2 regions of the Pseudoalteromonas sp. 120-MNA-CIBAN-0494 genome follow, and region 2 is predicted to be linked to the other one. Evidence: riboswitches for the same ligand, from Rfam matches in the RefSeq annotation. Region 2 holds a riboswitch; the other holds the start of a gene.
What was found. A riboswitch is a leader RNA that binds a small molecule or an ion and turns the genes downstream of it on or off. The one in region 2 is predicted to bind lysine.
Positions count from the first base shown of each region.

Region 1: another riboswitch for lysine. It lies ahead of lysC (lysine-sensitive aspartokinase 3); the one in region 2 lies ahead of dapA (4-hydroxy-tetrahydrodipicolinate synthase).

Region 1 is NZ_JBEOOE010000016.1:43,940-60,261, reverse strand. Features, by position in the region: gene AAEY55_RS11355 (sodium-dependent transporter) at 1-1,245, opposite strand, end outside; gene AAEY55_RS11350 (4'-phosphopantetheinyl transferase superfamily protein) at 1,419-2,162, shown strand; gene lysC (lysine-sensitive aspartokinase 3) at 2,139-3,530, opposite strand; lysine riboswitch at 3,606-3,778, opposite strand; gene nhaD (sodium:proton antiporter NhaD) at 3,911-5,158, opposite strand; gene AAEY55_RS11335 (hypothetical protein) at 5,390-6,661, shown strand; gene AAEY55_RS11330 (condensin complex protein MksE) at 6,667-7,215, shown strand; gene AAEY55_RS11325 (ATPase) at 7,212-9,986, shown strand; gene AAEY55_RS11320 (DUF4136 domain-containing protein) at 10,096-10,641, shown strand; gene AAEY55_RS11315 (peptide-methionine (S)-S-oxide reductase) at 10,790-11,299, opposite strand; gene AAEY55_RS11310 (TonB-dependent receptor domain-containing protein) at 11,464-13,332, shown strand; gene AAEY55_RS11305 (YkgJ family cysteine cluster protein) at 13,388-13,651, opposite strand; gene AAEY55_RS11300 (pseudouridine synthase) at 13,964-15,634, shown strand; gene AAEY55_RS11295 (LysE family translocator) at 15,697-16,320, opposite strand.
Region 2 is NZ_JBEOOE010000006.1:62,206-78,527, forward strand. Features, by position in the region: gene AAEY55_RS06365 (succinylglutamate desuccinylase/aspartoacylase family protein) at 1-246, opposite strand, end outside; gene AAEY55_RS06370 (PLP-dependent decarboxylase) at 296-1,501, opposite strand; gene AAEY55_RS06375 (2,3,4,5-tetrahydropyridine-2,6-dicarboxylate N-succinyltransferase) at 1,501-2,241, opposite strand; gene dapA (4-hydroxy-tetrahydrodipicolinate synthase) at 2,257-3,141, opposite strand; lysine riboswitch at 3,294-3,491, opposite strand; gene AAEY55_RS06385 (DNA-3-methyladenine glycosylase I) at 3,695-4,393, shown strand; gene AAEY55_RS06390 (protein adenylyltransferase SelO family protein) at 4,403-5,812, shown strand; gene AAEY55_RS06395 (OmpA family protein) at 6,198-7,262, shown strand; gene acnB (bifunctional aconitate hydratase 2/2-methylisocitrate dehydratase) at 7,559-10,156, shown strand; gene AAEY55_RS06405 (2OG-Fe dioxygenase family protein) at 10,356-10,988, shown strand; gene AAEY55_RS06410 (cysteine desulfurase-like protein) at 10,998-12,233, shown strand; gene AAEY55_RS06415 (2OG-Fe(II) oxygenase) at 12,253-12,957, opposite strand; gene AAEY55_RS06420 (thioesterase family protein) at 12,991-13,389, shown strand; gene glpD (glycerol-3-phosphate dehydrogenase) at 13,402-14,907, opposite strand; gene glpK (glycerol kinase GlpK) at 14,966-16,322, opposite strand, start outside.

The sequences.
Region 1 (16,322 bases), on a different contig from region 2:
ATGCGCGCCGCTAGTTGCTTGGTGTAATTTGTTACCGCGCTGCCATAACCAGCCCACTGTAACAAAGTAAAACAGCCCCATTAACGGTAATTGGTACTGGGTAAATACCATAATAACCAAGCCAAATAACCAATCAAAATTAAGTATTATTAAGCTGGCAAACACTAGCACTACGCCACTAACCAGCCACGTAGCTTTAGTGCGATCAACGCCGTGGTTTTCGACTAAAAACGCCACCGGAATTTCGGTGGTTGATATAGTAGAAGTAACCGAGGCTATCGACATTAATACAAAAAACAATAAACCAACCAATAAGCCAATATCGCCCATGGTGCTGAATAACGCTGGTAAAATGGCAAAAATAAGCTGCCCTTCGCCAATTAATTTACCGTTACTAAATACTTCTACGCCGTTGTGCTGCGCCACATAAATAGCAGGCACAATAAGTAAACCAGCTAAAAAGGCCACACTGGTATCGAGTAGTGCTACGCTGGCAGTCAGTTTTGGTAAGTTAGCACCGGGTTTTAAATACGAGCCGTAAATCATCATACAGCCCACACCTAGCGATAAGGAGAAAAAGGCTTGCCCCATAGCTGCAATAATTAAGTTAGGGTCGAGTATTTGGCTAAAATCAGGTATTAAATACGCTGCAAAGCCATCACTTGCACCATCTAGCGTTGCAATATAAATAATTAAACCAATTAGCAATACTAGTAGCACCGGCATTAAACGCCGTGACCAGGTTTCAATACCCGATTTAACCCCTTTTAAAATAATACTCGCGGTTAAAATAAGCATAAGTGGGGTAAACACAAAATTACGCAGCGCAGAGTCGCTGTGTAAAAATTCGCTAGCGCCGCTAAAGCCTAAAAATGTAGTTACGGGTTCAATAGCATACGACAGCATCCACCCCGCCACTATTGAATAAAAGCTAAGCATTACAATAGCGCCGCCAAGGCCAATATAACCTGCAGCCGCGCCTACTTTAGGGGCTTTATTTTGCCATGCTTGCCTAAGTGCTTTTACCGGATTAGCTTGGGCGTAATACCCTAAATACAGCTCGGTATATAAAGCCGGCAAAGCAAGTAAAAATATAACAATAAAGTAAACCAGTAAAAAAGCACCGCCACCATGATTAGCAGCCTGCGTAGGAAAACCCCATATATTACCTAAACCTACCGCTGCGCCAGCGGCGGCCAATACAAAACCAAGTCGACTTTGAAAACCATCACGCACTTGTGTCATACACCTACAAATCTGTTATTATTTTAGCTGTTGTGAATTAAACCATATTTCATCGCGCCTTAGTAATAAAAATGTACCTAGCGCGCACAACAACTAACAACCGCTCACTATATGTTCAGCTTATGCATACAAGCAGGTAATCGGTATTAAATTTATTATTATTTTGAGCGTTTATGAGTTCACTTTACTTTAAAAACACCCTGCAAATTAATCAGCCTTTTAGTAACAATAAAAGCCCTATTTTATTGTTTGACGCTAAAACGCTCGATATAAGCCAATATAATTTGCCTGATTATTTAAGCCCTTTTGAGCTGCAAATAATAAACCGCCGTAAAAGTGTATCGGCCAAGCAAGAATATTTAGCCACGCGATTATTACTTAAGTATTTAGTTATAACCTCGCACCCTAATATGGCGGGCATTAAGCCGTGTAATATAAGTTCAGAGTTTAACCTACAAACAAGTAAATTAGCGCTACACATTAATAACAGCCACACCGTTATTAATACCTGTATATCGCATTCTAATGGTTTTGTTGGCGCTGCACTTAACCCTACAAAAGCCCAGTTTGGTTTCGATATTGAAAAAATAAGCACAAAGCGCCCATTTGAAAAGCTCGCAAAGCATTTTTATCATACCGATGAAATTGCGCTGATCACCAAGCCTGCCAATGCAGAGGATCAAGCTAAACACTTTTTTAGAATTTGGACCTTAAAAGAAGCGCTCGCTAAAGCCACTAGCCGCCCTATTGCCAAGTTGCTAAGCCCTAATGTGTTTACTGAGTTAACTTGCTCACAGCTTAATGCCAGCAGTGCTGTGGTGGGTAAGTTTGATATAAGTGTAGTGAGTGAAAAAAGCACTGACTGGCAGTGCTCTCTTATTAATTTAGCTGTATTAGGCCGCGCAATCGCTCTCTAATAGTCGGCTATGAATAGCTTGCACTACGTTGTCGGATTCGCCTTGCTCGACCAAAAAGCACAAGTTATGCTTACTTGCACCGTGGCAAATTAGCCGTATATTAAAGTCACTTAATACCTGCATTAAGTTCATTTCATGCTGGCGTAACTGTATTTCTGAGCCAATAAGCGCCACTAAAGTTAAGTTATTTTCTACCGATACATGGCAAAACTCAGCAAGTTTATCTAAACACCCCTGATCAAGCTCTGGGCGCGATGCATTAGGCGCGTTATCAAGCGTTATTGCTACGCTAATTTCAGAGGTGGTCACTAAATCTACCGAAATATTAAACTCACTTAAAATAGTAAACACTCGTGCTAAAAAGCCACTAGCTAATAGCATTTCTGGGCTTTTAAGAGTAAGTAATATTTGGTTTTTGCGTTGTGTTACTGCGCGGATTCCTGGCAGTTGCGACTTTTCACGCTCAATCCAAGTACCACCACGCTCAGGTTCACGGCTCGACCCTACAAACACATTAATATGGCTGCGGCTGGCGGGTAAAATAGTTGCCGGATGCAATACTTTTGCACCAAAGGTAGCCATTTCGGCGGCTTCGTCAAAGCTGAGGCGTGCAATTGGCGTGGCTTTTACACATAAACGCGGGTCGGTACTAAAAATACCCACTACATCAGTCCAAATATGTACACTTTTAGCATGAATAGCCTCGGCCAGTAATGCCGCGCTGTAGTCTGATCCACCGCGCCCTAAAGTGGTCGTTTGGCCGTGTTCGTCGCTGCCAATAAAGCCCTGTGTAACAATTACTTGATCGTCTAACAGCGGAACAAGTAATGCGCTTGCCGCTTGTGCAGTAGCTGCAACATTAGGGGTTGCTTTGCCAAATTGACTGTCGGTTTTAAGCACTTGACGCACGTCAAAGCGTATTGCATTTAAACCTTTTGAGCGCAGCACTTGGGTAAATAAATAAGTTGATAATCGCTCGCCAAAACTTAATAGCTCGTCATGTAGCGCTTTTGTTTGTAACGTTTGGCTGGCTAGTTTTTCAAATGCCGCTAACGTCTGGGCAAAGCCCTGCTCTAAATCGGTATCTAAACTCAATTCAGCTAAAATAGCCTGCTGAATCGCTAGCACACCGTTAATATGCGCTTGGCGCTCATCTTCGCTAAGGCTGCTATTGCACAGCTCAACTAAATGATTAGTGACTCCTGCGCTGGCGCTTAGTGCAACAATACGCACGCTTTTATCTGCTACTATTATTTTACTACTGTGATCCATAGCTGCAAAGTTAGCTACGCTGGTGCCGCCAAATTTAGCAACGGTATAATTTGATTTGTTGCCTAATACTACATGTGGCACTGATTGGGTTGTCATTTCGTCTCCTTTCACGGCATCCAAACCGTAATAAAACAAGAAGAACTTGGCAGCAAATATAAGGTAAGAAAATTCACTGCCAGAAGCTCTCCACCTATATTGGTGACAGTTTTGAGGATTCAGCCCCATAAACCGAAAAACAACGACGACGACGTGTTATTTTTCTCGGCGAGTACTTCCCTCTTTAATGCTCAACGGCGTTCGTCACCTCACATTAAATACCTAAGTATCGCACCTCTTCTGAATGTTGTATTAATGGCTATTTTCGCAATCACTAATAAAACAAAACCCCAGCAATATATTGAAAAGCTCAATACTTTACTGGGGCTTTGAAAGTTATCGTTTAGACATCTAGCTGTCAAGCACTTTAATAACTAATATTAAACAAAACCAGCCATTAAATATGAGCCGGTATAGCCTACGGTGTAACAAATTAATAAATAAAACGACAAACGTAAGTAGTTCATAAAGGTCAGTTCTTTAACTTTACTCATGGCAATAATACCCGCCGCTGAGCCTATAATTAACATAGAGCCCCCTACGCCTGTGGCATAAGTAAACGACAGCCAATGCTGTTGTGTCATTACTATATCTGCTTTTAATAACGCGGCTGTAAGTGGTACGTTATCAACGCCTGCCGACAATATACCCATTAAATAGTTTGCGTATTCAGGTGCCATTATTGTGTACAGGTCGCTAAAGTGGCTTAACATACCAACTTCTTTTAGCGCTCCTACCAGTAATAATACACCTACAAAAAACAACAAGGTGTCGTATTCTATTTCACGAATGAAATCTATCATGTCTTTGTTTATGTCTTTTTTGCGCATTAAAAATTGCGCTACTAAAAACATCATAGACAAACCAAACAAAAAGGTAAGCAATGGCGGTACACTGTATAAAACACTCAGTGTTAAGGTAGCAATAACCGTAGATAAGAAGATAACTGCAATTGTAATATCGGTTTTTTCAATGCGTTTTTGCTTCGTTTTAGTAAAGTCGAGCTGGCCATTTAAGCCAATTGACAACAGTGCGGCTAACAGCATCACACTTACAAATGCTGGCCCAATTAACAATAACAAATTGCTAATAGTTACTTTGCCATCTAAAAATATCATTAACGTGGTTACATCGCCGGTAATTAACGACACACCACCGGAGTTAACCGCAAAGATAATCAGCGTGGCGTATCTAATTAGCTTTTTGGCTTCAAGTTTTAATGATAAAACCACCGCTAAAGATATAAGCGTAGCGGTTACGTTATCGGAAATAGAAGAGAATATAAATGCAAAAACACCAACCAAAAACATTAACTTACGTTCGCTAATTCGTTTTGGCATAATCCGGTTAACAATATTTTCGATAAACCCTTTTGAGTTTAAATAGGCAACAAAGGTCATTGCCGCCATTAAAAACAACCATAAGGAGGCAATTTCTAAAATATTATGATTAAGGAGTGATTGAATCGTATCAGGGCTTTGCCCATTAATAGGGAAGATAAAAGAGATAATCCAGCAGAGCGTACCAAAAAAAAGTGTCGTTTTAGCTTTGTTTACGTGGATTATATCCTCAATAACGATCAGCAAAAATGCAATCGCTATTAAAGTCAGGATAATAGAGGAAACCATGATAATTGAACAACCTTTGGAATAATGTAAAAATTGAACCTATGAAGAAAATAGAGCCGCACATTTCGTGTGCCTATTTTCGGTGCGGATGTTATCACTATGACCTGGTAAAAACTATTATTAAATCGTTGTAAAAACGAATACCATATAGCTATCAGCGCTATTAAAATTACGAATAACTAGCTTATTTAGCTACTTATTTAACAACATACTAGGATGTATAAACGCCTTATGATCCCAGCTAAAAAGCTATTAAATACCCTTAGCGAACATTGGGGGGTGCTAGAGCTATTATTTAAACGTTTTAAAATGGCAGACTTTAGTATTAAAGATTTGCAAAATGCCATTAAACAAAAACAACCTACATGGCATAACGAGCGTATTTATAAAGAAACTAATCGCTTGTTAAATCAAGATATTATAATTCCTTTAGCGAAATCTTCGCAGCTTGAAATAAACCGTGCCATTGCCGACTTTGCTACATTTTTACTGCAAGAAGAACATTTAGGTTTAGCACAAGAAATTAGCGTATTAGTAGAGGATTTAGCCCGCCTTGGCGATCGCTTAGCTAACGCGGGCGAAGTGGAAGACTTTGACGACTTACGCCGTTTTAGCCGTATTATGGATGATCGGGTGCGCAAAATAATGAAACTGTACGCACACAACGAAAACGCCATTTTAAATATTGTTGAGCAAGCTAAATCTAATAACGCGGTGCAATCGCTGCAAAAGCGTTATAAAGCGGTAATAGAAGCGTTTGACGAATACATAGAGCCAATGCTAGAAATGGTTGATATTCGAGGCGATTTTCATGCCTGCTTTAATCTTATAGAGCAGCAAATTAGTACGCAAATAGAGCGTATTGAGCAATCGGGTAAAGCATATACCGACAAACGCATGCTAGAGCAATTACGTACCCGTATTCTCGAAATGCATTTAATCGGCCGCGAAAGCCTGCGTAAAAGTGCCGACATGCTTATGCCACTGCGTGAAGAACTACGCCGTAATAACTTAATTACCCGCCAAGCTGCAAGAGTGCTTGGGTTAGTGCGTAAAAATGGCGTAGACAACATGCTAACTGCGGTGCAACCGCATTTTGTGAGCGACGCACAGCGTTACTCGCTGGGGCAACAACGCCATATAGTTGCCTATATGGCAAGTTTGGTTGAGTTTGAGCATCAAGAATATCAATTGCCTGATCAGCAAGATGTACCGCCTTTTCAAACGCCTAATATTCCCGATTACAACGATGTTAAAAGCAGCTTTGCAAAACGCTTCAATACAAAACGTAAAAAGCCGCAACCATTGCTGCAATTTTTAGACGAAAGTTACCCCGATTTAGATGCCGAAGAAATGCTGTTTTTGTATCAAAAATTAGTAAGTGACAACGAGCTTGAAAAAAGCCAAAGCGATGAAAAAGCGCGCTTTAAAATTGCCGGTCAGTATTTTTCTCTTTATCCCTATAATTCACAGCCGCAAACACCTAGTAAGGCAGATGAGTAATCACCATGACACAAATAAACTTAAACGAGCTTACCCACTTACAAGCAATTAATAAAAAATTAGTGGCGGGTTATCATATTTGCGAACAAGACAACCTAATGTGGCAAGAGCTGGATCAAAACATAGACGCGTACAGCGCGCTATTTAGCGCCCTAGGTAATGAGCTAAAACACGACAGCCGTGGCTTTTATTACTTTAGCAGCGACGAAAGCACACCCAATATGGGCAAAATATCCCGTGCTATTGCGCTCACTATTTATATTTTAATTGAGCACTACGCCAACACCGGCAAAGACCCAATGCGCGCCTTGTTCGACGAAGTAAACGATTTAGAGTTAATGCAAACCTTAGTGCAAATTAACAAACACTTGTTTGATCAACTAGAGATATTTTCGGGTTCAGATCTGCGCAAAGACGTGTACCTGCGCATGGTACGCTTAGGTTTGGCACGCGAAGTAGAAGCAGGCTTTATGCTGCAAGCCCCTATCCATCGCTATATAGATGCCTTAATGGAAGTAAACGAAGAAACCTACCTAACAGAGGACGAGCAATGAAAAATTTATACGGACTAAGTAAACTCGCCCTACTCAATACCGCAGGTTACGCAAAGTGTGTGATCCCGCTGGATAAAAGCAGCTCTATTTGCGCGCCCAACAATACGGGTAAAAGCTCAGTAATAAATGCCCTGCAATTTCCGCTTATTAACGATTTACGCCTAACCGAATGGGATGGCCACGATTTAGACGAAACCCGAAAGTTTTATTTTTCGTCAGATCAATCCTACATTTTGCTTGAAGCAAATTTGCCCCATGGCTCAGTAGTGATTGGTGTAGCGGGTTTGGGGAAAATTGCCGGTTATGCGCATCAATATTTTTGCTACCAAGGCAAGCTTGATTTAGAGCAGTACACCCAAGGTAAAACCATTATTAAATACACTAAGCTGTTCAGCCATTTAAAACAGCTTGGTTACAACCCCATAGAGCTAAAAGCGCAAGAACTAAACGCCCTACTCACCGGCGGCGCAACCCCGTTTGACGACGAGATCAACTTAAAAATGATCCCGCTTAATAACGTTCAAGATTCGACTATTTATAAAGAAATATTTCGCCGTATTCTTAACTTACATAAACTCGGTGCCGCCGATGTAAAACGATTTATGCTACGTGTATTTGAGCGCCACATGTCTAACTCTAAGGTCGACTTTTATGAAGTGTGGCGTCGCTCGTTCGATAAAGTAAACCGCAGTAAACGTGAATTGCACGCCCTTGAATCGATGCAAGAGCCCATAGCGGCGCTTGAGTCGATGCTAGAGAACCAAACCGTTCTAAAAGGTAAATTAGCGGCTTATGCTCCAAAAATTGACCAAGCACTGATTGATTTTGACAACTACCAAGAGTCGCAACTAGAAGAGCTAGCAATAGCACTTGAAAACATAGAACACGAAAAACACGAGTTTGAACAAAAGCAAAGTTTGTACGTACAGCAGTCGCGCGATATAGAGCGCAGGCAAACGCAAATAGAGCAATGGTTTTTAGATTTTAACGCACTTAAAAACGAATTTGAACTGGTTAACAAAGCCACGCTTAAAACGAGCCTTACCCAGTTAAAGCAAGACTACGAGTCGCTTTCACACTCTATTACCAGCGCACAAGGGCAAAGCCTGCATACACTTGACTACCGTATTACCGAAACCCAAAAACAAATTAAGAGCTTAAAGCTACAACTTAAAAACTTGGAGTTTAATTTATTTACCCGCATGCGCGAAGAGCTGTCGTTAAAAGAAGTGGAAGAAATTTCGCGCATTTTAAACCCCGACATGCTCTCGTTTGCAACCACCAGCAATGGCGGCATAAGCATTGATGACGAAGACGCATTTAGTGCGTTTTTATCGCACTTAAGCGAAAACGTAAAAGGCGGCGTGCTTAGCTTACCTGGCGCGAGTATTAAGCTTAAAAAGCTCTCCCCTGTACAAATGCAAAGCGGCGAAAATAAAGAGCAGCTAACCGCTCAATTAAGTGCCCTTGAGCATGCTTTAAAAGAGTTTAAGCAACAGCGCGATGTAGCTGCAAATGTGGCCGATAAGCAAAAAGAAAAAGACACCTTGTACGATGAACTAATGAGCGCCGAGGCCGCCCTTAAACGTTTAGAGCAGTTTGACACTATGCTGCAATCGGCTGAAGCACAAACCATGCTAAAAGAGCAGTTGTTAGCTGAGCGCGATCAGGTTGACGACTACCTACAAGACATTCAAAAAAATAGCGGCTCAATTAGCGACAGACGCTCAATTATTAAATCAAAACAGGCGCAAATTAATCGCCAATCAGATCGTCTGCGCCAAGTGAAAAGCGAACGAATTGATCACACGCTTGATTTATACAGCGGCAAAGTTACCCCTTACATGATAGAGGTAACAATAGACTTTGATAATTTAAGCGACCTAGTGCACCACTTTAATAAAGACTGCCAAGAGCTGCGTAACTTTGAGATAAACGTACGCAATACCTATTTGCATATTTATAATGCCGGTATTACCAAGTTTGATAACGAAAACGATGAGTTTAGTAAGTATCAAAAACTCATTAGTGCGTTTCATAACATTGATAACGAACGCGATGCCGTTGAGCGTCAAGGCCGTGTGGCCCTAACAGAAGTAGCCGCAACCATTAAAGGCCTACGCGAAGATTTAGACCGCCTGCGCCGCGAAATGAACAGCTTTAATAAAGGCATTAGCCAGCATCGTATTTCGAACCTGCAAGCATTTAAAATTAATGTAATACCGCGCAAAATGTTAGTTGATAGTATAGATACTATAATTAGTACCTCGCATCAGTTTGAGCAAGGGGACACGCTGGATTTACTCAGCCAAGAACCGTATAGCGAAAGCGCAGTAAACGAGGCGAAAGATCATTTAATTAAGCTCGCCTCCGACAAAGCTGGCCTTACCCTCACGGATTTATTTGATATTCGTTTTGAAGTAGTCAATCGCGCAGGCGATACCGAACACTTTGACAAAATAGACTCGGCGGGTTCAAACGGTACGCGAATAACTATTAAGTTATTATGTGGTATGTTGTTTATTCGCTATTTGTTAAGCTCACAAGAACAAAACTTATACCGTATACCTATATACATAGATGAAGCCGCCGACATTGATCCGCAAAATCAAAAGGCAATTATTGAAACCGCGCTTAGCTTTGGCTTCGTCCCTATATTTGCCTCAGTTAAACCGCAAACAAGCTGCGATTATATTGTGCCAATTCGCTCAGTTAAAGACGGTGCACAAAACTGGGTAGACGAAAAAGACTGGATAGAAGTTGAACATTAAGTAATTAATCAATGGTTCAGCTATAACAGCTAAACTGTTGTTAAGCGCTTAAATATCACACTGCCTAACAATGTGTGTTATTTTATAAAAAAGATTAGGAGTAAACTGTATGAAAAATATTTTTATTGTAGCCGCACTTGCGTTTTTAACTGCTTGTACGCAAACCGCAGATTGGGATTACGACAAGTCAGCAAACTTTGCTAACTATAAAACGTTTGCGTGGGTAGAAAATGCAGATTTAACAAAAGACACCAATAATTATCAAATTAATGCGTTAATGGAAAAACGTGTACGCAGCGCAATAAGCAGTGAGCTTAATCAAAAAATGGGCATGAGCTTAGCCGATCCTGCTCAAGCAGACGTGCTGGTAAACTACCATGCATCGGTAGATAAAGAGCTAGACGTAAGTTCTTTTAATATTGGCTACGGCGCTCGTTGGAGCTCGTGGGGTTTAGGGTATCAAAACGATATATCTGCTCGTGAATACGAAGTAGGTACTTTAGTTATTGATATTATTGACCGTGAATCAAACCAGTTAGTATGGCGCGGCGCTGAAGATGGTCGATTAAAGAAAAACCAATCTCCTGAGCAACGTGAACTGTCGGTTAGAAAAACAGTCGCTAAAATTTTAAATAACTTCCCGCCACAAAAGTAGCGGCAGGTTTTAAAGCACATAAAAAGCTCACAATTTGTGAGCTTTTTTGTGGCTGATTATTTTTTATTAAATCTTTTGTTGTAGCCACAGAGCTTACTGATGAGAGAAACAGTTGCTCTTAGCATAATTGATATAGCAGACTTTAACTTTATTTCGATTTATATTTATGTAATAACTCAGGTGGGATATGACAATAGTCATCGGGAAAATTAGTTAACCGGTCTTGGTGCTCTGCATCGCTGGGAACATAATTGGTTAGCAACTGAACTTGTACCACTATTTTATCTGCATCAGCGCGTTGATTTATATAGTCGTTTGCAATTGTTAAGTGACATTGCTGTTTACTATAAATAGCACTACGGTATTTTAAACCAACATCGTTACCCTGCTTATTAACACTGTAAGGGTCAATAATCTCAAAAAAGTATTCAATCAGTTTATAGAGTGTCACGGCTGTTATATCAAAGGTTACTTTCACGCACTCGGCATAACCGTCGTATTCACCTTGTGTATTATTATTTGTGCCATTAGCTCGCCCAGCCTCAGTGGTAACAACGCCGGGTAAGTACTTAATAAACTCTTGTACCCCCCAAAGGCAGCCTCCGGCAAAGTAAATACTTTCTAGATGCGAATTTTCGCTTGTTTGTACTGTGCTCATAAAATCAATTACCCTACTTTACGAATGATTATCAAATGCAATTTTTTAAGATTAATATACAATACCAAGCCAAATTACAATTATTTGACTACTTTATCACGCCTTAACAGGCGTGTTTCGGATTTAATTGTTAGCACAATTACATATACAAAAATGAGAAAAACATGAATCGTGCCCCGCGCCTTATATTACCCGTATTATTACCTACATTGCTATGCAGTGTTACTAGCTTTGCCTACGCTGAAGTGCAAACTAAAAATGCCACTGCAATAGAGCAAATAACGGTTGAAGCCTCCCCTACTGCAAATAAAGAACCCGTGGGCACTTTCGACTCACCGGTTTCTAATTTAGAGTATGATCCGCGTGTTGATGTGCAATCGCGTAATATGGCCGAAGCACAAGCAGATGTAACCATTCGTGGTGGTATTTTCGAAAATACTGGTTTTAGGGTTGGCAGCGCCACTTTGTTCGATCCGCAGTCGGGACATTATTTTGCCGAAATTCCTATAGCGCCGCAAATGCTACGCGGCCCAGCTATATTCACCGCAGCAGATAATGCACTTTATGGCGTTAACAGTTCAGTTGGTACAGTATCATTTGCTTGGAAGCCAATTAGTACAGGTGGTAGCGTATCACTTGGGGTTGGTAGCAATGATTTTAATTTACAAAGCCTGCATGCGGGCGTGAATATACCATTAGATGGTATTACCGATTGGCAGCTGGGTGTGGAAGGCGAGTTTTCTCACTCACAAAGTGATGGCTCTATTGATTATGGCGATCATGACTTTACCCGCGCCTCAAGCCGTGTTCAATTAGTGGGGCCAGACTCACAAACCGATCTATTTTTTGGCTCTCAAGAAAAGTTTTTTGGTTGGCCAAATTTGTATACTCCTTTTGGGGTTAACGAAACTGAAGATCTTAAAACTCAGCTATTTATGCTCAACCATAAGCAAAACTATAGCGCCGAGAGCTCGTTTGAAGTATCTACATATTATCGTAAACACGAGGATCACTATGTGTATTCTCGTGAAAACCCAATGTCGTTCGAAGCGTTTCATCAAACCGACGTTAAATCACTAGCACTTTCAGGGCGCCATGCGCACAGCACGTCTTTTGCTCTCAATTATTCTGCGCAATTTATTAATGATTCGATTGAATCGACCACGCTTGAAAATAATTTTACCACACGTAATTATTATAAAGTAAGTGTGCTGCCAGAGTACCAAATGGCACTTGAGAGCGATCAACACCTTACTATTCGCCTTGGTGCGGCTTTTGACGATACCAATCGTGACGATTCTGAAATTTCACTTATTGGTGATATAACTTTAAATACACAAAATAGTGACGGCACTGAGCGCACTGTTTATTTATCGTATGCACAGGCAAGCCAAGTAGCAGGCTATACCGCAATTGGCGGCAGTGACACTGGCGGTTTGTTTAGAAGTAACTATAACCTTGAGCGCGAAAGTACTAAAAACCTTGAGCTGGGTTTATTATTAGAGCGACAAAGTTGGCGTTTTAATTCTGCTGTTTTTTATCGTCAAGATGATAACTTAACCGATTGGACTTATAGTTTTGATGCCACTTCTGCCCGCTTTGCCAATCCGGTAGATATTAATACCTCGGGGGTTGAGTTTCTTGCAACTAAGCATTTTGATAACGCAGAAATTATTGCCAGTTATAGCTTTTTAAAAAAATCAGAGAATTATGGCGCAGCCGATATAGATGCCAGCTTTTACGCATTAAACTACCCAGACCATAGGCTAACCCTTGCGGCTATTTGGAACCCAACAGATATTTTAGAGTTTCGTATAGATAACGAGTGGCGCAAACAACATGAAAATACGCTGCGCAGTGGCGATGATGATGCGTTATTTACTCATTTAACCTTAAAAATAATGCCGCCGCAGATTAAAAACTTATTTATTACATTGGCCGCAGATAACCTGTGGAATGAATCGTTTCAAGAGATCCCGGGCACTCCTGGACGGGGCGAGCAATATACGCTAAGCGCAACGTATAGTTGGTAGCGCACTACACAAGCAAGCTTATTATTTACCAGGTGGTTGTAGATGATAGGCTTGCTCAGGTCAACTCCTCAAGCTCAGTAATAAGCGCTAAAGCCTGCGCATTAGTTGTACCGCATACATCTAATGTGGCGCTAAAATCGCTGCATACTTTTGGCCGACTGGCGTCGCCAAATAACTTACATAAATTACGCTCATCTAGCTGAATACAGCGCTCTCCGGCCTTTTTACCGTTTGGCATTCCTGGTATGGGCGAGCTAATACTTGGCGCAATACAACATGCCCCACAGCCTAACCGACACGCCATAGGCTGTGTTTTCATAATAACCTCTGTTTAAATGCATTTGCTTATTAGTAATCTAGTTGATGCTACACACACGATATTAACGCTTAGCGTTTTGTAAAATTAAAGTCCAGCCTAGCTCACTAAAACATTGATTTTTTAACGGGCTAATATTTTAACACGAATTACGATAAATAATGGCGCTACTCATTTAATTAAAACTTTGCAGCAACCCGTTACATCAAACAATTAAGGCACATACTAATAACACAACACACTTAGTGACATAGCAGCGACTATGTTATTATATTGGCTAATTATTTCGTTAAAAACTTCATTATTATATTGCCCATGCCAAATATTGCTACTTGCTTTACGCCATTTTCAGCGCCTGTAAATCACATGGCGCTACCAGATAAATTTACTTTTCCTTTTTACTATGAGCCTAAAGCAATTGCTGTAGCAGCAACCGAGCAGTTGCAACAACAGCTCGAAACACAGTTAGAGTACTTGGCAAACCCAGCTAATAATGAAGAGTCGGGTAAAATGTTTGGCGTACTAGTGGTGCAAAATAATCAGCAACAGCTTGGTTATTTAGCCGCTTACTCGGGGCAACTTGAGGGCGTAAGCAGTAAAATTAACTTTGTACCTGCCGTGGCCGATATGCAGCTACACGATGCTGAGTATTTAGCACAAAGCAGCATTATTAATAATATTAACGCCCAAATTGAGCAGCTAGAAAATAGTGAGCAATTTAGCACTCTTAATAACGCATTTAACCAAGCCAATGCCACTTATCAGCAGCAGTTAGAAGCGCAGCAAGCGTTAATGCAAGTTAGCCGCCGAATGCGTAAACAACAACGCACTGATGCAAGCACTCAGTTATCCCCAACTGACTTTGAGCAGCTAAAAATTCAGTTAGCTGGGCAAAGTATTGTCGAAAAAAAGCAACTGCAAGCACTAAAGCAGCAATGGCAAAGTAAACTCGACACCCTGCAGCAAGCTCTAAATAATATTACTGATGAAATTGCACACTTAAAAAAACGTCGTAAAACACTTTCTAAAAGCTTACAAAAAAAGCTGTTTGCGCAATACCAATTTTTAAATGCTAATAACGAAACTAAAGATCTAAACGCTATTTTTGCACCCTTGCCTGAGCATACGCCACCAGCAGGCGCAGGAGATTGCGCCGCGCCTAAGTTATTGCAATATGCGTATCAACATAATTTAAAACCTTTAGCTTTAGCAGAATTTTGGTGGGGCGCTGCGCCTAAATCAGCTATTAGGCATCATAAACATTACTACCCGTCTTGTTATAGTAAATGCCAACCTATTTTAGGGCATATGCTCAAAGGCTTACATGTAGAAGAAAATCCATTATTGATCAACCCTGCTATTGGTAAAGATTTAACTATTATTTACCAAGATCACGATATATTAGTGATCAATAAACCTGCTGAATTTTTGTCCGTTCCTGGGGTTAATATTGAAGACTCGGTTTATTTGCGCATTAAAACACAATTTCCACACGCTACCGGCCCGCTCATTGTGCATCGCTTAGATATGTCAACGTCAGGGTTATTAATTATTGCACTCAATAAAAGAGCGCATAAAGCCCTGCAAAAACAGTTTATAGAGCGTACCATAGAAAAACGTTACGTTGCTTTAGTTGCCGGAAATGTAGTTCAAAACAGTGGTACAATTGATTTACCTCTGCGCTTAGATTTTGATGACAAACCGCGCCAATTAGTGTGTTATCAACACGGTAAAGCATCCCTTACTACTTGGCAGGTGTTAGAGCGAAAAGATAATATTACCCGCTTGCACCTTTACCCTAAAACGGGGCGTACGCACCAGCTAAGAGTACATTGCGCGCATAAGTTAGGCTTAAATATGCCCATAGTTGGTGATGATCACTACGGTGAAAAAGCCAATAGATTACATTTACATGCCGAGTACTTATCGTTTTGCCACCCGATTTATCATCAGCAGTTAGAGTTTGAAGTAGCGCCCGACTTTTAAAAATGGTCGAGCCTAGGCCCATTGACTTCTTATTGTTTAAATTTGCTCTCAGGGTGTTTTGTTTAAACGCCTTGGGAGAATACCTGCAGCGTAATTTCTTTCACCACAGGTGCTACCGATAAAACCAGTAACGCCGACATAGTATAATTAAAGTAGCGTCTATAACGTTCAGACTTTAATACTTGCTTTAATAATGTACCAAAAAACAACCATACTCCTGCACACGGAAAAGCAACCAACAAAAACGTCAGCGCTAATGTAAAACTTTGCCCGTAATAACCTGCGCCAACGGTTGTAAACGCCGCAATAGCACCAGTGGCTACAACCCATGCTTTACCATTTACCCACTGAAATAGTGCTCCTTTTATAAAAGTAAGCGGCTTGGTTTGACTGTTTGTTGAGTTTACACTGCCAGATTTAGCAATGAGCCATGCTAAATACAGCAAGTACAGTGTTCCTAAGCACTTAATAATTAAATGCAAATTAGGGAACAACGCAAATAATTGCCCAAAGCCTAAGCCTATCAGTAGTATCATTAAGGCAAAACCAATACAGATCCCCGTAAGTAAAGGTAGGCTTTTTCGCACGCCAAAATTTACCCCTGAGGTCATAAGCATGATGTTATTTGGCCCAGGAGTGACCGAAGCTGATACAGCAAAAAATACGGTTGCAACTAAATAATCCATAA
Region 2 (16,322 bases):
GCAACCAATAGGGTTGGCATAAGGCACTAAAGTAATATCACCTTTAAGATTAAGGTGCTTTAATTGTTCAAGTAGTTGAAAAATTACCGCGTTACCTTGTACTTCAGCTCCGTGCATGTTGGCCTGAATATACACACTTGGCCCCGTGCCATCGCCTTTTAAACGATACACAGGAATAGTGAGTGGTAAGCCATTGGCAACTTCACCAACGACGATGTTTTCTTGACTAATTGGTGAGGCGATCATGAGTATCTCAACATTTTAATTTTATCTCAGGTACATTATCTTAGGTACATTATCTCAAGTAATAACTGGCATCTTCGGCTGCACGCAAACAGCTAAGTTTGTTTTGTTCTAAAACATATTCGCCAGCAAGTTCGTGGCATAAAAAGTACGGCATACTTTCACTAAAGCCATAGGCACCACATTGACTAAACACCAACCAGTCGTGCTCATTGAGATCACTTGGTAATGCGTGCTCGCCCAAGCTATCGAGTGCGGTACAAAGTGGCCCGTATAAGCTCATAGCTTGGGTTGGTGTGTGTGAATCTCGTAGTAATGCTGCTGGAAAGTCTTGACTGGTGACGGCTGGGCGCAATAAGTGGTTTATACCGCCACTTAAAATAACTTGTTGTTGGCCATAGTTTTGTTTGCGCTCTACTACTGGGGCTGCGTAATGTCCGCATTCACCCACGGCATAGCGGCCAAGCTCCATCCATAACTCTTCAACGCCCGCCTGTTTTTTAATTTTAGCGAGGGCAGTTATTAAGTCATCCCAATTAAGCGTTATGTCGTTTTGCGTATACGGAATACCTAAGCCGCCACCTAAATCTAAAATTTTAAGGTTTATATTTAAATCGCGGGCAAGTTGGCTAAGTGGTGCAATCATTTGTGACCACAACTCACTGAGTTTTTGCGTGCTGAGCATATTTCCCCATTGAAAAATATGCAGGCCATCAAAGCTAAGTGCGTCATAGTCGGTAATATTAAGTGCCTGCCACTCTGTACAACCGAGTCCGAATGGCGTGAGGCTATCGCCACCTAGTGGATTTTTTTCGCCCTCGGGCCAACGTAACTGTACGCGCAGTAATACCTGTAGTTGACAGTTTTGTAGCTTGGCTTGCTCATTGAGCCAGCGAACTTGATTAATACTTTCGGCAACAAAAGTACGTACGCCGCGCTCAATAAAGTGTTTAATTTGTTTTGGGCTTTTAGCTGGCCCGGTGTTGAGCACGCGATCGCTACTAACGCCTTGAGCAAGTACTTGCTCAAGCTCGCCTTTACTGGCTACGTCAAAATTAAACCCGGCGTTATCTAAGCATTGAATAATTTTAGACAGCGGATTCGCTTTAACCGCATACCAAAGTTTTACCTCGGTTTGTGCGACCAATTGTGCCAAGTGACTATTTAGCGTATCTAGGTCGTAAACAAAAAATGGGCTATCGAGTTGGCTTGATAATTCATTAATTGCCGTTTTAACGCCCGTGCTCAAAAAGCTCATTAACGTAAAACCTCTTCAAGTAGTAATGATGCATCACTTTGCTCATCGCGGTACTTAACAATTAACGCGCACGACATGCTTAAACCTTGTGCACGCGCCCATTCGTTTGAAGCAGGGCGAGAGCCTGGTATTACAATAGCGTACTCAGGAATTGGCTCGCCTTTGTCTAGTTGGCGCTCGTTTACACAGTCGTAAACCGGAATTGTGGCCGATAAACGCACACCAGGGGCAAGTACTGCGCCTTTTTTAATTACTACGCCTTCAACAATTACGCAGCCTGCGCCAATAAATGCATCATCTTCAACTACCACTGGGCTGGCACCAATTGGCTCTAACACACCGCCAAGTTGCACGGCTGCGCTAAGGTGGACATTTTTACCTACTTGCGCGCACGAGCCAACTAAAGCGTGACTATCTACCATAGTGCCTTCGTCAATGTATGCGCCAATATTTACATACGCTGGTGGCATAATAATAGTGCCTTTAGCTACATAAGCACCACGGCGAACGCTTGAGCCACCCGGGACCATACGTACGCCATCGGTGGCACTAAACTGTTGTGGCGCTAAGTTATGTTTATCAACAAAGCCACCGACAAATTCGGTGTTTGTACCATTTTTAAAGGCTTCTAAAATACCCTGTTTTACTGCAACGTTAGCCTGCCATTGGCCGCTTTCGTTTTGTGATGCTGCGCGTACTGCGCCCGACTCTAAATTATTTAATAGTTCTAACCAGCTCATTATAAAAACCTATGTTTAATGCCAAGATAAAATGGTGTTGTTTGCTTGTTCAATGCACGTTGTTTGCGTTAATTCGAGGTGAGTTAACGGTGGGCGTAAATACGAACTCGTTAATCGCCCTTGTAAATGCATGAGTACTTTAACGGGAATGGGGTTTGCTACAGTGAACAAGCTACTGATTGCGCTTGACCACTGAGTAAATAAATTGGGGTATTGGCCACTTAGGCTACGCTGTACGAATTCGTGAGTTTGTAGCGGCCAAGCATTAGCTGCTACCGATACCAGCCCTTTAGCGCCGGCTTGGGCAAAGTAGGGCATAAGCGCATCGTCGCCGCTAAAAATAGCTAAGTTAGGAGCCGCTTGACGGTAAGCTTCAAATTGCGCAATGTTGCCACTGGCTTCTTTAAGTGCCCATAGGTTTTTATGTTGTTGTAGGTTTTGAATGGTTGCCACTGGAATATCGACAGCGCTTCGCCCTGGTACGTTATAAAGCATACAAGGGTGTTTACTTATATTTAAAAGGCTTTCAAACCAATGGGTTTGCCCAATTACACCGGGCTTTGCATAAAGCGGCGAGCCAAGTAAAAAGCTATGAATAGGCAAGTGGTTACAGTATTCAACCCAGGCTAATTGCTGTTTGAGGTTCATACCACCTACAGCCACCATTAAGGGTACATTAGGCGATAATTGGCACACGTGCTCAACAATGGCTTGTTGCTCTTTAAGTGTTAAGGCTAAGCCTTCGCCTGTGCTGCCTAGTAGTAAAATAGCATTATTGGCAGCGGCTTGCTCAGCAACCAAAGTGGTTAAGGTACCATAGTCGATTGTACCGTTTTGATTAAACGGAGTAACGAGCGCCGTCCAGACTGAGTAGTCATCTAAATTAAAGTTTTTGATCATCTCTCGCGAACTTATAGAATGTTCGGTGAGTTAAGAAGCTATATAGGAAAGAGCCGCATTAACATCGTTCGAACAAATACCCACGTGTAGGGTATGTTATAATTCGAAGAGCGAATGGGCTTAAATAATAGGGCGCACGGCCTTATTATACTAAGACCAGAAGCTCTCCACCAAACTAATAAGCTACGTTTAAATAGCTATTGGTGACAGTCGCTAGGATTCAACCTAGTCGCCCGAAACAACAATGACACAAATATTGTTGTTTCTCGGCGTTGATTCCCCTTACGTATGCTCAATGGAGTTTGTGCTCCTAACATACGCTACCTGAATAACGCACCTCTTCCAGCCCTTTATATTTGTACTGCTAGCAATACAAATATAATTAAATAGGGTAAGTGCGATGATTAAATCATTTTAGCCATCTGGGTGTCAAGCAGCTAAGTGCAGATAGTGTCATCGATTTTGGTAACGGTTACGTATAAGGACGATTTCCCTTAAACTAGGGGGTAATCGCGGCGCGAAATTTGTAACTGCAAAATAAGGTTTCAAGCAGATGGAAAAATTTAATGATATTTATCAGCGAGCAGTAGAGCGAAAAGGCTCAACACAAATGCTACAGCAATTACTCGCTAAACCTGCATCTAAGCGACAATTAGTAGCTTTAAGTGATGATGATTGGCTGGAAGAGTTTACGCGCAAGGTTTTTCAAAGTGGTTTTTACTGGTCGGTTATTAACAGCAAGTGGGCAGGCTTTAGAGAGGTTTTTTGGCAGTTTAGCGTTGAAAAATTATTAATGATGCCACCCGATATGTTGGAGCAAAAAGCCAGCGACGAGCGCATTGTTCGTAATTATAAAAAAGTAAAAACGATCCCCGAAAATGCGTTCATGATCCATGAGGTTACCCAGCAACATGGTAGCTTTAGTCAGTTTATTGCAGACTGGCCAAGTGAAGATATTATTGGTTTGTGGGCGTACTTAAAAAAACACGGTGCACGCTTGGGTGGAAATACCGGCCCTTATACTTTGCGTGCATTGGGTAAAGACACCTTTTTATTATCGCGGGATGTTGAGAGTTATTTGCGCGCGCATAAAATTATTGATGGTGGCTTACAAACTAAAAAGTCGTTAACTGCAGCGCAAGCGTTCTTTAATGAATTACAACAACAAAGCGGTTTGAGCATGCAAGAGCTAAGCTTAATTATAGCCTACAGTGTAGGCGATAATCGTGTAGGTATAAGCCAACAACAGTAGAGGGTAGTTATGAATTTAATGCCAAGGTACAGACAAGTAGCCGACAATTTTGCAATTGAAGATCGCCCATCTAAGGTGGCCGCCCCACAGCTATTACTATGGAACGACAGCTTAGCTAAAGCGTTTAATATTAATGTAGTTCCTGAATTACGGGCCAGTACTTTTAGCGGCAACGAACAGCAAGCAATTGCAGCGGTTGCACTGGGATACTCAGGGCATCAATTTGGACATTTTTCACCTCGTTTAGGCGACGGGCGTGCTCATTTGCTAGGTGCAGTAGAGGATGCGCAAAACCAGTTGTGGGACATTCAATTAAAAGGCTCAGGTGCCACTCCTTACTCTCGTGGTGGCGATGGCCGCTGTGCACTTGGCCCAGCAATTCGTGAATATATAATGAGCGAAGCAATGCAAGCGTTAGGTATTAAAACTACGCGCTGCTTAGCAGTGGTTGGTAGTGGCGAAACCGTGTACAGAAACCCACCTCAACCTGGCGCTATTGTAACACGCTTAGCCAGTAGCCATATTCGTGTTGGCTCGTTTCAGTATTTAGCAACGCAAGGCGACGTTGAAGGGCTTAAAAACCTTGCCGACTTAGCTATTGAGCGTCATTACCCAAAAATTCAAGCAACAGGACCTGAGCGCTATTTAGCATTTTTAGCTGCAGTGATTAAAAACCAAGTTGAGCTGGTGGTTAGTTGGATGCGAGTAGGCTTTATACATGGGGTAATGAATACCGATAATACGCTGGTTAGCGGCGAAACTATCGACTATGGCCCATGTGCCATGATGAACAGCTTCGATTTTGATACCGTGTTTAGCTCTATTGATAAGCAAGGGCGTTATGCATTTGGTAATCAACCTAATATTGCTAACTGGAACTGCGCCCGCTTAGCTGAGAGTTTAATACCGCTTGTAAATGATGACGACGAACAAGCTGTGGCGTTAATGACCCCAATAATAGATGGTTTTGCTGAGCAATTTAATGTTGAATTTAGTGCAATGTGGGCAACAAAACTGGGCTTAGCTGGCACAGATACAGCCGATAAAGAGTTAATTGCAGAGCTATTACAGTTATTAAAAGAGCACCAACTCGACTATACCAACACGTTTGATGCACTAACCGAGTCTTTAACAGGTGGAGTGAGCATACCAGTGGTATTAGTTCAGTGGGCCGGTAAGTGGCAAAAACGTACCGATGATCGCAGCTATACCGTAATGCGCGCAGCTAATCCGCGAGTTATTCCTCGTAACCATGTGATCGAAAAAATACTTAGTGAGTATAATAAGACTGGCTCAAGTGAATTACTGCATGAGTTTATGCAGGTTATGCACACACCTTATGAAAATACAGACAAATTGGCAAAATTTCAGGATGCACCTAGCAGCGATAAAGAGTATTATACTTTTTGTGGTACTTAATTATTAGATTGAAATTTAAGTTGCTGATTATTAAAGGTCATTTAGCGGCCGTAGCGCTGCTTTATTATTGAGCACAATAAACTGAGCTGATATTATTGATATGCATTTAAAGCTAGGAGCTTGGAGCTCAATATAAACTCAGCTAGTGAAGTCGGTATGGTTATTTAATAAATTTAGATACTAGCGATAGTATTTATTATCTAGGGGTTGGGTAAAGTAATTAATATGTCCTAAACTTACTGATACTTGTATATAGAGTGTTGAAAACGAATTAATTTATCTTTTGTTAAGTATTGATTAATAAAGGATCAGGTAATATTAATAAAACTGGTTGAGCTAGAAAGAATTAGCTATATTTTTTAATTGTTAAAATGGGAAGAAAACAATGAAATTAAAATCACTTACAATCGCAATCGCGTTAGCTGCAACTAGCGCATCAGCATTTGCAGCAGAAAAAACTGAAGGTTTTTACATTGGTGTGTTCGGTGACTATTACGATGCATCTTGGAAAAACTTAAACATGCACCAAAACTTGGAAGTTAATGAATCTGCAAGTTGGGGTGCTGAAGTTGGCTACCGTTTCAGTGATTACTGGAGTGCACGTCTTGAGTATGCAGATATGGACTTTAATGCATTTCTTAAAAATCCGATTCCTAATGGTAATCGTAACGACGTAGACGGCGAGCGTTTTGGTGTTGATGCACTTTACCACTTTGGTGGCGGTCCTTTCTATGGTTTATTTGGTATTAAAGAAGTAAAAGTAGCAACAGATAATACTTTCTTAAACGCAGGTGTTGGTTACCAGCACTTCATTACAGACGGCTTATTTGTTAACGCAGAAACATCTGTTTATCAAGGTCTTGACCGTGGTTATACCGATGTGAACGCTAAACTAGGTATTAACTACTTATTTGGTCAAAGTTCAGTAGCAGAAGAGCCAGTTCAACCAGCTCCAGAGCCAGTAATTGTTGAAGTTGCACCAGTAGATAGCGACAACGATAACATTCCAGATGCAGATGATCAGTGTCCTAACACACCAATGACAGATGCAGTTGATGGCACAGGTTGTACATTATACGAAGATAAAGAAGTAACTGTAAGCTTATTAGTGACTTTCCCTAATAATACATCTGCAGTATCTACACAGTACTTAAACGATATCGATAAAGTAGCTGAGTTCTTAAAAGAGTACCCAGATACAACTGTTCTTTTAGAAGGTCATACTTCTTCTGTAGGTAAAGCATCTTACAACAAGTGGTTATCTAAAAAACGTGCTGACGCAGTAGCTAAAAAATTAGTAGCTGATGGCGTAGCAGAAGACCGTATTACTACAGTTGGTTTAGGTGAAGAGCGTCTTAAAAATGAAGCGAACACTAAAGCAGCACACGAAGAAAACCGTCGTGTAGAAGCGCATATCAAAACGATTAAAAACGTTAAAGTTTTACGTTAATAAAATCGATTGAATTACAAAAACCCAGCTTTATGCTGGGTTTTTTTATGCCTACTAAAAACTTAAATTAAAAATTAATACTAATGATTCTTACTTAATAAACATTCATAGAAATTGATTTTACTTTATCTACTATTCATAATACTTATAGTCGGTATAATCAGTTGCTGAACTGGATAGATTTTCATCTACCTACAAAAGCTTTATAATTAAGCGTTAGAATACTATAAGTATTGGGTAACATTGCGCTTATGAAGCGCTACCGAATATTTTCACGTCACCAAGAGGGCAATATTGTGCTACAAGAATATCGTAAACACGTAGAAGAACGTGCCGCGTTAGGTATCGTACCAGCGCCATTAGATGCTCAGCAAACGGCTGATCTTATTGAATTAATCAAAACTCCACCGGCTGGTGAAGAAGAGTTTATTCTCGACTTATTTGCTAATCGTGTACCGGCAGGTGTTGATGATGCAGCTTATATCAAAGCAGGGTTTTTAGCGGCAGTTGCTAAAGGTGAAACTAATTCTCCACTACTTTCTAAAGAAAAAGCGGCAGAATTATTAGGAACTATGCTAGGCGGTTACAATATCGCACCTATGATAGACCTACTTGATGACGACACACTTGCACCTATTGTAGTAAAAGGCCTTTCAAACACATTATTAATGTTTGATGCATTTTACGATGTAGAAGAAAAAGCAAAAGCGGGTAACACATTCGCTAAGCAAATTATTGAGTCTTGGGCAAATGCAGAATGGTTTACTAATAAACCAGCTGTTGCTGAAAAGATTTCAGTTACTGTATTTAAAGTAACTGGCGAAACAAATACGGATGACTTGTCACCTGCACCAGATGCATGGTCTCGTCCAGATATTCCACTACATGCTTTAGCTATGCTAAAAATTGAACGTGATGGTATCACTCCTGACAAACCAGGCGAAGTAGGCCCAATCACCCAACTAGAAGAATTAAAAACTAAAGGCTTACCACTAGCTTACGTTGGTGATGTTGTTGGTACGGGTTCTTCACGTAAATCTGCAACTAACTCAGTGCTTTGGTTTATGGGCGATGATATCCCGTTTGTACCAAATAAGCGTGTTGGCGGTGTATGTCTAGGTAATAAAATTGCACCAATCTTCTTTAACACTATGGAAGATTCTGGCGCTTTACCAATTGAGCTAAATGTTGATGAACTTAACATGGGCGAGCAAATTGACATCTACCCATACGAAGGTGTTGTTAAGCAGCATGGTACTGATAAAGTAATCTCTAAGTTTGAACTTAAATCTGAAGTGATTTTAGATGAAGTTCGTGCTGGTGGTCGTATTCCACTAATCATTGGTCGTGGTTTAACAGACAAAGCACGTACATCACTTGGTTTAGGTGCTACTGATATATTTAAAGTACCAACAGCAACTGAAGTATCAGATAAAGGCTTTACACTAGCGCAAAAAATGGTTGGTAAAGCATGTAACGTTGCAGGTATTCGCCCAGGTCAATACTGTGAGCCTAAAATGACAACTGTTGGCTCGCAAGATACAACAGGTCCTATGACACGTGATGAACTTAAAGATTTAGCTTGTTTAGGTTTCTCTGCAGACTTAACAATGCAGTCTTTCTGTCATACATCGGCATACCCAAAACCTATTGATGTAAACACGCATCACACGCTTCCTGATTTCATCATGAACCGTGGCGGCGTTTCACTTCGCCCAGGTGACGGTATTATTCACTCATGGTTAAACCGTATGTTATTACCAGATACCGTAGGTACTGGTGGTGATTCGCATACACGTTTCCCATTAGGTATTTCATTCCCAGCTGGTTCGGGTGCAGTAGCATTCGCAGCAGCAACAGGTGTTATGCCTCTTGATATGCCTGAGTCAATTTTGGTTCGTTTTAAAGGCGAAATGCAACCAGGTATCACATTACGTGACCTTGTACATGCAATCCCTTACTACGGTATCAAGCAAGGCTTATTAACAGTTGAGAAAAAAGGTAAAATCAACGAGTTCTCTGGTCGCGTACTAGAAATTGAAGGCGTTGAGCACCTAACTGTTGAGCAAGCGTTTGAATTATCAGATGCATCTGCTGAGCGTTCAGCTGCAGGTTGTACGGTTAAGCTTTCAAAAGAGTCTATTTCTGAATACCTAGAATCAAACATTGTTATGCTTAAGTGGATGATCTCTGAAGGTTATGGCGATGTACGTACGATTGAACGTCGTATTAATGCAATGCAAGACTGGTTAGCTAATCCTGAGCTTATGGAAGCAGATAAAGATGCTGAATACGCTCACGTAGTTGAAATCGACTTAGCTGAGATTAAAGAGCCAGTTCTTTGTGCTCCAAATGATCCAGATGACGCGCGTTTACTTTCTGATGTTGCTGGCGAGAAAATTGATGAAGTATTCATCGGTTCTTGTATGACTAACATTGGTCACTTCCGCGCGGCTGGTAAGTTACTAGATGGCTTTAAAGGTCAACTACCTACTCAGCTTTGGGTTGCTCCACCTACTAAGATGGACAAAGACCAACTAATTGAAGAAGGCTACTATGGCATCTTTGGTCGTGTTGGCGCACGTATAGAAACTCCAGGTTGTTCATTATGTATGGGTAACCAAGCACGTGTTGCTGATAAAGCAACGGTAGTGTCTACCTCTACACGTAACTTCCCTAACCGTTTAGGTAATGGTGCAAATGTATTTTTAGCATCATCTGAACTTGCTGCAGTTGCGGCAATTATCGGTCGATTGCCAACTGCTGCTGAGTATCAAGAATATGCAGCGAAGATCAATGCAACAGCGTCAGATACATATCGCTACTTGAACTTCCATCGCATGCCTGCTTACACTAAAAAAGCAGACAACGTGATCATTCAACAAGCAGTATAATTTTTACAGCTTATTTAAAAACCCGCTTTTGCGGGTTTTTTATTGGCAAAAATAAATTTTAGATAGTTAATGTTGTTTTTTTGCATTTATTGTATTAATTTTGGTGGTTAATTGTTTTGAAGTTAAATAATAAAGCAATAAATCCTCTTTGCATGCATTAAAATCTCTGCAATATTATAATTACTATAGCAGGATTTTTATGACCGCTTTAAACCCCCAGAATTTACTGCAGCTGCGTTTTATTAACCAAACAAATATTGATTTGGTTAAGCCTTCTTTTGATAACCTGCCGACTAATCCTTATGCAGATGGTGCCTTTCGTAAACGCCGTTACTCTGTAGTTAAACTACAAAATGGTGAGCTAAAGCTACAAGCAACAAAAGCATTTGTACAAGATGATGCAATTAATACCTTTCAGGGTAATGTTGAGCGTAGTTACGAAAATTTAGAGCAAAGCCTACTTGAGTCAGCGGGCATGAAAAGTATTGTGAATGAGTTTCGTCAAATTACCGGGATTGATGAAGAACGTGATATCGAAATTCACCAATTTCGTATGTTAGCCATTGATAGTGATACGCCTGCAGCGCCAGAAGGCGTGCACCAAGATGGTTTTGATCATGTGTGTGTATGTGGTGTATCGCATGAAAACTTAGAGGGCGGTGAATTGCTTGTATACGAAAACAAGCAAGCCGATCCCTGTTTTAAAATGGCCATAAAAGACGGTATGTTTGCAGTAATTAACGACCGTCAAGTGTGGCATAACGCTACTCCAATGAATAAACTTGATGCCAGTAAGCCAGGTTACCTGGATTGCTTTGTATTAACGTCTTAAGGAATGAGCATGAATATAACGCAATTACGTGAGCAATTTCCGGCATTAATGCAAAGCGTTAATGGTAAATCTCCCGTGTTTTTAGACGGCCCCGGTGGCTCGCAAGTACCGCAATCGGTACTTAACGCTATGACTGCTTATTTGGGTTATTACAACTCAAATTTAGGTGGAGCATTTTTCTCAAGCGATAAAACCGTTGAGCTAATGGCAAATGCTCGCCAAGCTGCTGCCGATTTACTCAATGCGCCCAGCTCACAACAAATTGTATTTGGTCCGAATATGACCAGCTTAACGTTTAGCTTTAGCCGCGCAATTTCACGCGACTGGCAAACGGGTGATGAAATTATTGTCACTAACGCGGATCACTTTTCTAACGTTTCGTCGTGGCAGCAAGCCGCAGAAGATAAAGGTGTTAAAGTTAATACTGCGCTTATTAACGAAACCGACTGCACACTCAATATGGCGCAGTTCGAGAGTTTACTAAACAGTAATACTAAGCTGGTAGCGGTAACTTATGCTTCAAATACCACAGGTTCAATTAACAATATTAAACGTATTGTAGAGCTTGCCCACAACGTAGGCGCACTTGTTTATGTTGATGCCGTACATTATGCACCGCACGAACTTGTAGATGTACAAGCGCTTGATTGCGACTTTTTAGCCTGCTCTGCGTACAAGTTTTTTGGCCCGCATTTAGGTATGGTTTATGGCAAAAAAGAGCACCTTGAAGGATTTACCCCGTACAAAGTTGAGCCAGCTAAAGACGTAGCGCCTGGTCGCTGGGAAACCGGCACGCAAAGCTTTGAAGCCATGGCTGGTTTTATAGCGGCGGTTGATTACATTGCAGCAATTAGCGAGCTTGACGACAGCCATTCACGCCGCGAAAAGTTAAGTGTTGCCTTTGCTAAAACCAAGCAACACGAAATGGCGCTGAGTGAATACTTTTTAACGCGCTTAGTTAATTACCCGCGTATTAAATTGTTTGGTATAGATGATTTAGATCGTTTAAATGAGCGTACGCCTACTTTTGCGTTAACTTTTGAAGGTTTAGAGCCGCGCGCTGTATCTGAATGTTTAGGTAAGCAACATATTTGTGTATGGGACGGCAACTTTTACGCGCAAGGTTTGTGTGAGCAATTAGGCGTACTTGATAAAGGTGGCGTAGTGCGCATTGGTTGCATGCACTACAACACCACCGCAGAGCTTGATCAGTTATTTAATTTGTTTGATGAGCTACTAGGTTAATATACATAAAAAAGGTGCGCTAGCTCTTTGGCGCACCGTATATTTGCTCTGCGCGGTTAAACAGTACCCACGAGGTTAAAATATACTTATCGTTAGATACTGGCTTATTGCCACGGTGAGTGTGAGTAAAGTAGCCGGGCGCTATTACCATAGTGCCTTTTTTAGGCGCAATTTTACGCTTTTGATAATAAAACTCCGTTTCCCCACCTTGTTCAACATCGTTCAAATAAAACATAAACAGCAATACTCTATGTAGCGCCTCGTTATGATTTAACTGCGGATAAACTTCGCTGTGCCAATACGGGTAACCGCCTTTATTAACTTGGTATTTTTGCGCCTGAATATTTCCTAGCCTAAAAATTTGCTGCACTAATAAGGGCAGTTGTGGTTTACCCACTTCATCAAAGTTTGCGTGTGTTAAGTCAACAGGTTCGCCACTTTTAGGGTGATACACTTTTAGGCCAAAGGCACCAATCATAATAAAAATATGTTCTTCAATGTATTTAAAAACATACTGTGCAGTGGTTTGTTGAATGTGTTTTAATTGCTCAACGTATTCCGGATGATTGTTTAAGTGCAAGTCGTGGCTATCTTTTTTATTTAAATCGATACCGCCAGATGTCATCCCTTGTTTTATATGCGGGCTTTGAGAAAAGGTAGTGATAAAGTTATCACAAAAGTCATTGCTGAGCGCGTTATCGTATACGCGAATAAAGTCCGTCATAGTTTACCTTTATATAATTATTATTGGATTATTATGTTTATTGAAAAAGTGATGCCGCGCTTTAGTGAAACAGATGCGCTAGGACATATTAACAATACCGTACTCCCTGTATGGTTTGAAGCTTCGCGTGCGCCTATTTTTAGGTTTTTTACCCCAGATTTAAACCCACATGACTGGAAGCTAATTATTGCCAAAGTCGAAGTGTCGTTTGTTGGTGAGTTATTTTATGGCCATGAAGTAACCATTAAAACCTCAGTAGAGCATGTAGGTACCAGCTCATTTGTATTACGCCAAGAAGCTCACCAGCAAGGTAACTGCTGTGCAGTTGGTAAAACGGTATTGGTACGTTACGATTTTGCAGCAAAAGCAAAGCAATCGCTTTCAGTATCTGAAAAATCGTCACTTAATGAGCATTTAGCCCCGGCTAGCTAGTTTGGTAAATGTTTACAGCGGTATTGAGCCATTATAATTTTGAATATACTGGCTCAGCGCTGTTATTTGCTCAGTATTAAAACGCAAACCTAACTTACTACGACGCCACAATATATCCTCGGCGCAGCGAGCCCACTCGCTATTAACTAAATAATTTACTTCAGTGGCGTATAAACCATGGCCAAAATGCTGGCCTAAATCAGCTACGCTTTGGGCATCTGTAAGTAGGGTATAAGTGCCAGTACCGTAACTGCGTATAAAGCGATTTAAAATAAACTCAGGCAACCATGCATACTTTACCTGTAGTTGTTGCTTTAATACTACCTTTGATGAAAAGTCGCCACCGGGTAATGGAGTATTTTTTGTCCATGTTTGGCCCATATGCGGATAAAAGCTGGCGAGTTCGTTTACTGCGTTTTCAGCGAGCTTGCGATAAGTGGTAATTTTCCCACCAAATACACTTAGCAGTGGTGCCTGGTTATTATTGCTCGATAATATCAGTTTGTAGTCGCGAGTAACGGCTTGTGCGTCGCATGAGTTATCATCTAGTAAGGGGCGTACACCACTAAAGGTATGCACTATGTCGTTATGAGTAAGTTGTTTTTTAAAGTAATTATTAGTAATGCCAATTAAGTAATCGACTTCTTTATCGCTAATTTTTACATCTGCTATATTGTCGCTGTATTCTTCATCTGTAGTGCCAATCAGTGAATAGTCATCTTCAAATGGGGTAACAAAAATAATACGCTGATCTTTATTTTGTAAAATATAGGCCTGCGGCTCAGTGTGAATACGCGGCACAATAATATGGCTGCCTTTAACTAAGCGAATATTATGTGGCGACGGCCCAGTAATTACCTCATCAAAAAGTGATGCAACCCAAGGGCCCGCTGCATTAACAACTCCTTTAGCAACTATAGAACATTGCTTTTTGCTACCTTGTTGCTCTAAGGTCACACTCCAATTATTGTTATTGCGAACTGCTTTAATACAGCGCGTGCGGCTTAAAATGGTTGCACCTTTTTGCTGTGCTGCTAACGCATTTAAAATAACTAACCTCGAATCATCAACCCAGCCATCAGCGTATTCAAAACCGCGGGTAATAGTATTATTCAATATACTATCGCGGGTAAATTTAATTGATTTTGATGCGGGTAAAGTAATGCGTTTGGCAAGATGGTCGTATATAAACAACCCAATTCTAATCATCCAGTAAGGGCGTAAATGCGCTTGATGTGGCAGCCTAAAAGATAGCGGCCACATAATATGTGGGGCATTTTTTAATAACACTTCACGCTCTTTAAGTGCCTCTTTTACTAGCCTAAATTGGTAATGCTCTAAATAGCGTAGTCCACCATGAATAAGTTTACTGCTACTTGATGATGTAGCAGAGGCTAAATCATTTTGCTCACACAGTAATACTTTTAAGCCTCTACCGGCGGCGTCAGCCGCAATACCAGTGCCATTAACGCCACCGCCAATAACCAGTAAATCATATTCATTATCGAGTAATTTCACTGAATACCTCTTTATTAATTTAAGCGATGGCATATCAATAGCCAATAACACTATCGCATTAGCAGTCGTCTTTTGTTGCGTTATTTGAAAGTGTGACTTGTGCTATACAGTGCTGCCATTTTGCGTATAAATCGTTACGTTCATCTATGCTCATGGTTGGTTCAAAACGACGGTCGCATTGCCACATAGTAGCTAATTGCTCCGTTGACTTATAAATCCCAGTTTGCAGCCCTGCTAAATAGGCAACACCCAGAGAGGTTGTTTCTGTTAGCGCTGGGCGTTCCACACTTGCGCCTAAAATATTAGCTAAAAACTGCATGGCCCAATTATTTTTTGCCATGCCACCGTCCACGCGCAAAATACTTGGACGCAGGCCATCACCTTCCATGGCTTTTTGTAAATCTTTGGTTTGATAGCCAACAGACTGCAGCGCCGCTGCTACTATAGTGCTAATGCCCGAATCACGGGTTAAACCTAAAATAGCACCACGGGCATTGGCATCCCAGTATGGGGCGCCTAAACCGGTAAACGAAGGCACTAAAAATACGCCGTGATCCAGTGGCACGTCTTTGACCATAGCCTCGCTGTCGCCGGCATGTTCAAGTAGCTTTAAGCCCTCAACAATCCATTGCATAGTGGCACCCGCCATAAAAATACTGCCCTCTATAGCGTAGGTCACTCTACCATTGAGCCTGTAAGCCACAGTAGTTAATAAGCGGTTATTAGAGGTAAGGGCTTTATCGCCCGTATTAAGCATTAAAAAGCAGCCCGTTCCGTAGGTACTTTTAGCCATGCCTTCTTTAAAGCAAGCTTGGCCAATTAATGCGGCTTGCTGATCCCCCGCCATAGCGCAAACTTTAATCGGTGCACCAAAAATTTCACTGCTGGTACTGCCAAACTCGGCTGCGCTGTCCATCACTTCTGGAAGCATAGAGTGTGGAATATTAAACTGCGTTAGTAACTCTTCATCCCAACATTGCTGATGTATATTAAATAATAGTGTACGTGAGGCGTTGGTGGCATCGGTACGGTGTACTTTGCCAGCGGTTAAATGCCACAGTAAATAACTGTCAACCGTACCAAATGCTAGCTCGCCGGCTAGCGCTTGTTGCTGTGCATCGGCAACATTATCTAAAATCCAGCGAATTTTAGTGGCTGAAAAGTACGGATCTAATAATAGCCCGGTTTTATCGCTAATTTTTTTACTGAGTTTATCGCTACGTATTTGCTCGCAATACTCGCTGGTACGGCGATCTTGCCACACAATGGCATTATAAATTGGTTGGCCAGTCTTTTTATTCCATACTAAAGTGGTTTCGCGCTGATTAGTGATACCAATGGCAATGACCTGCTCGGCTGTAACCTGGTTATTAGCCAGTACTGTTTTACAGGTACTTAGTACGGTTTGTAAAATA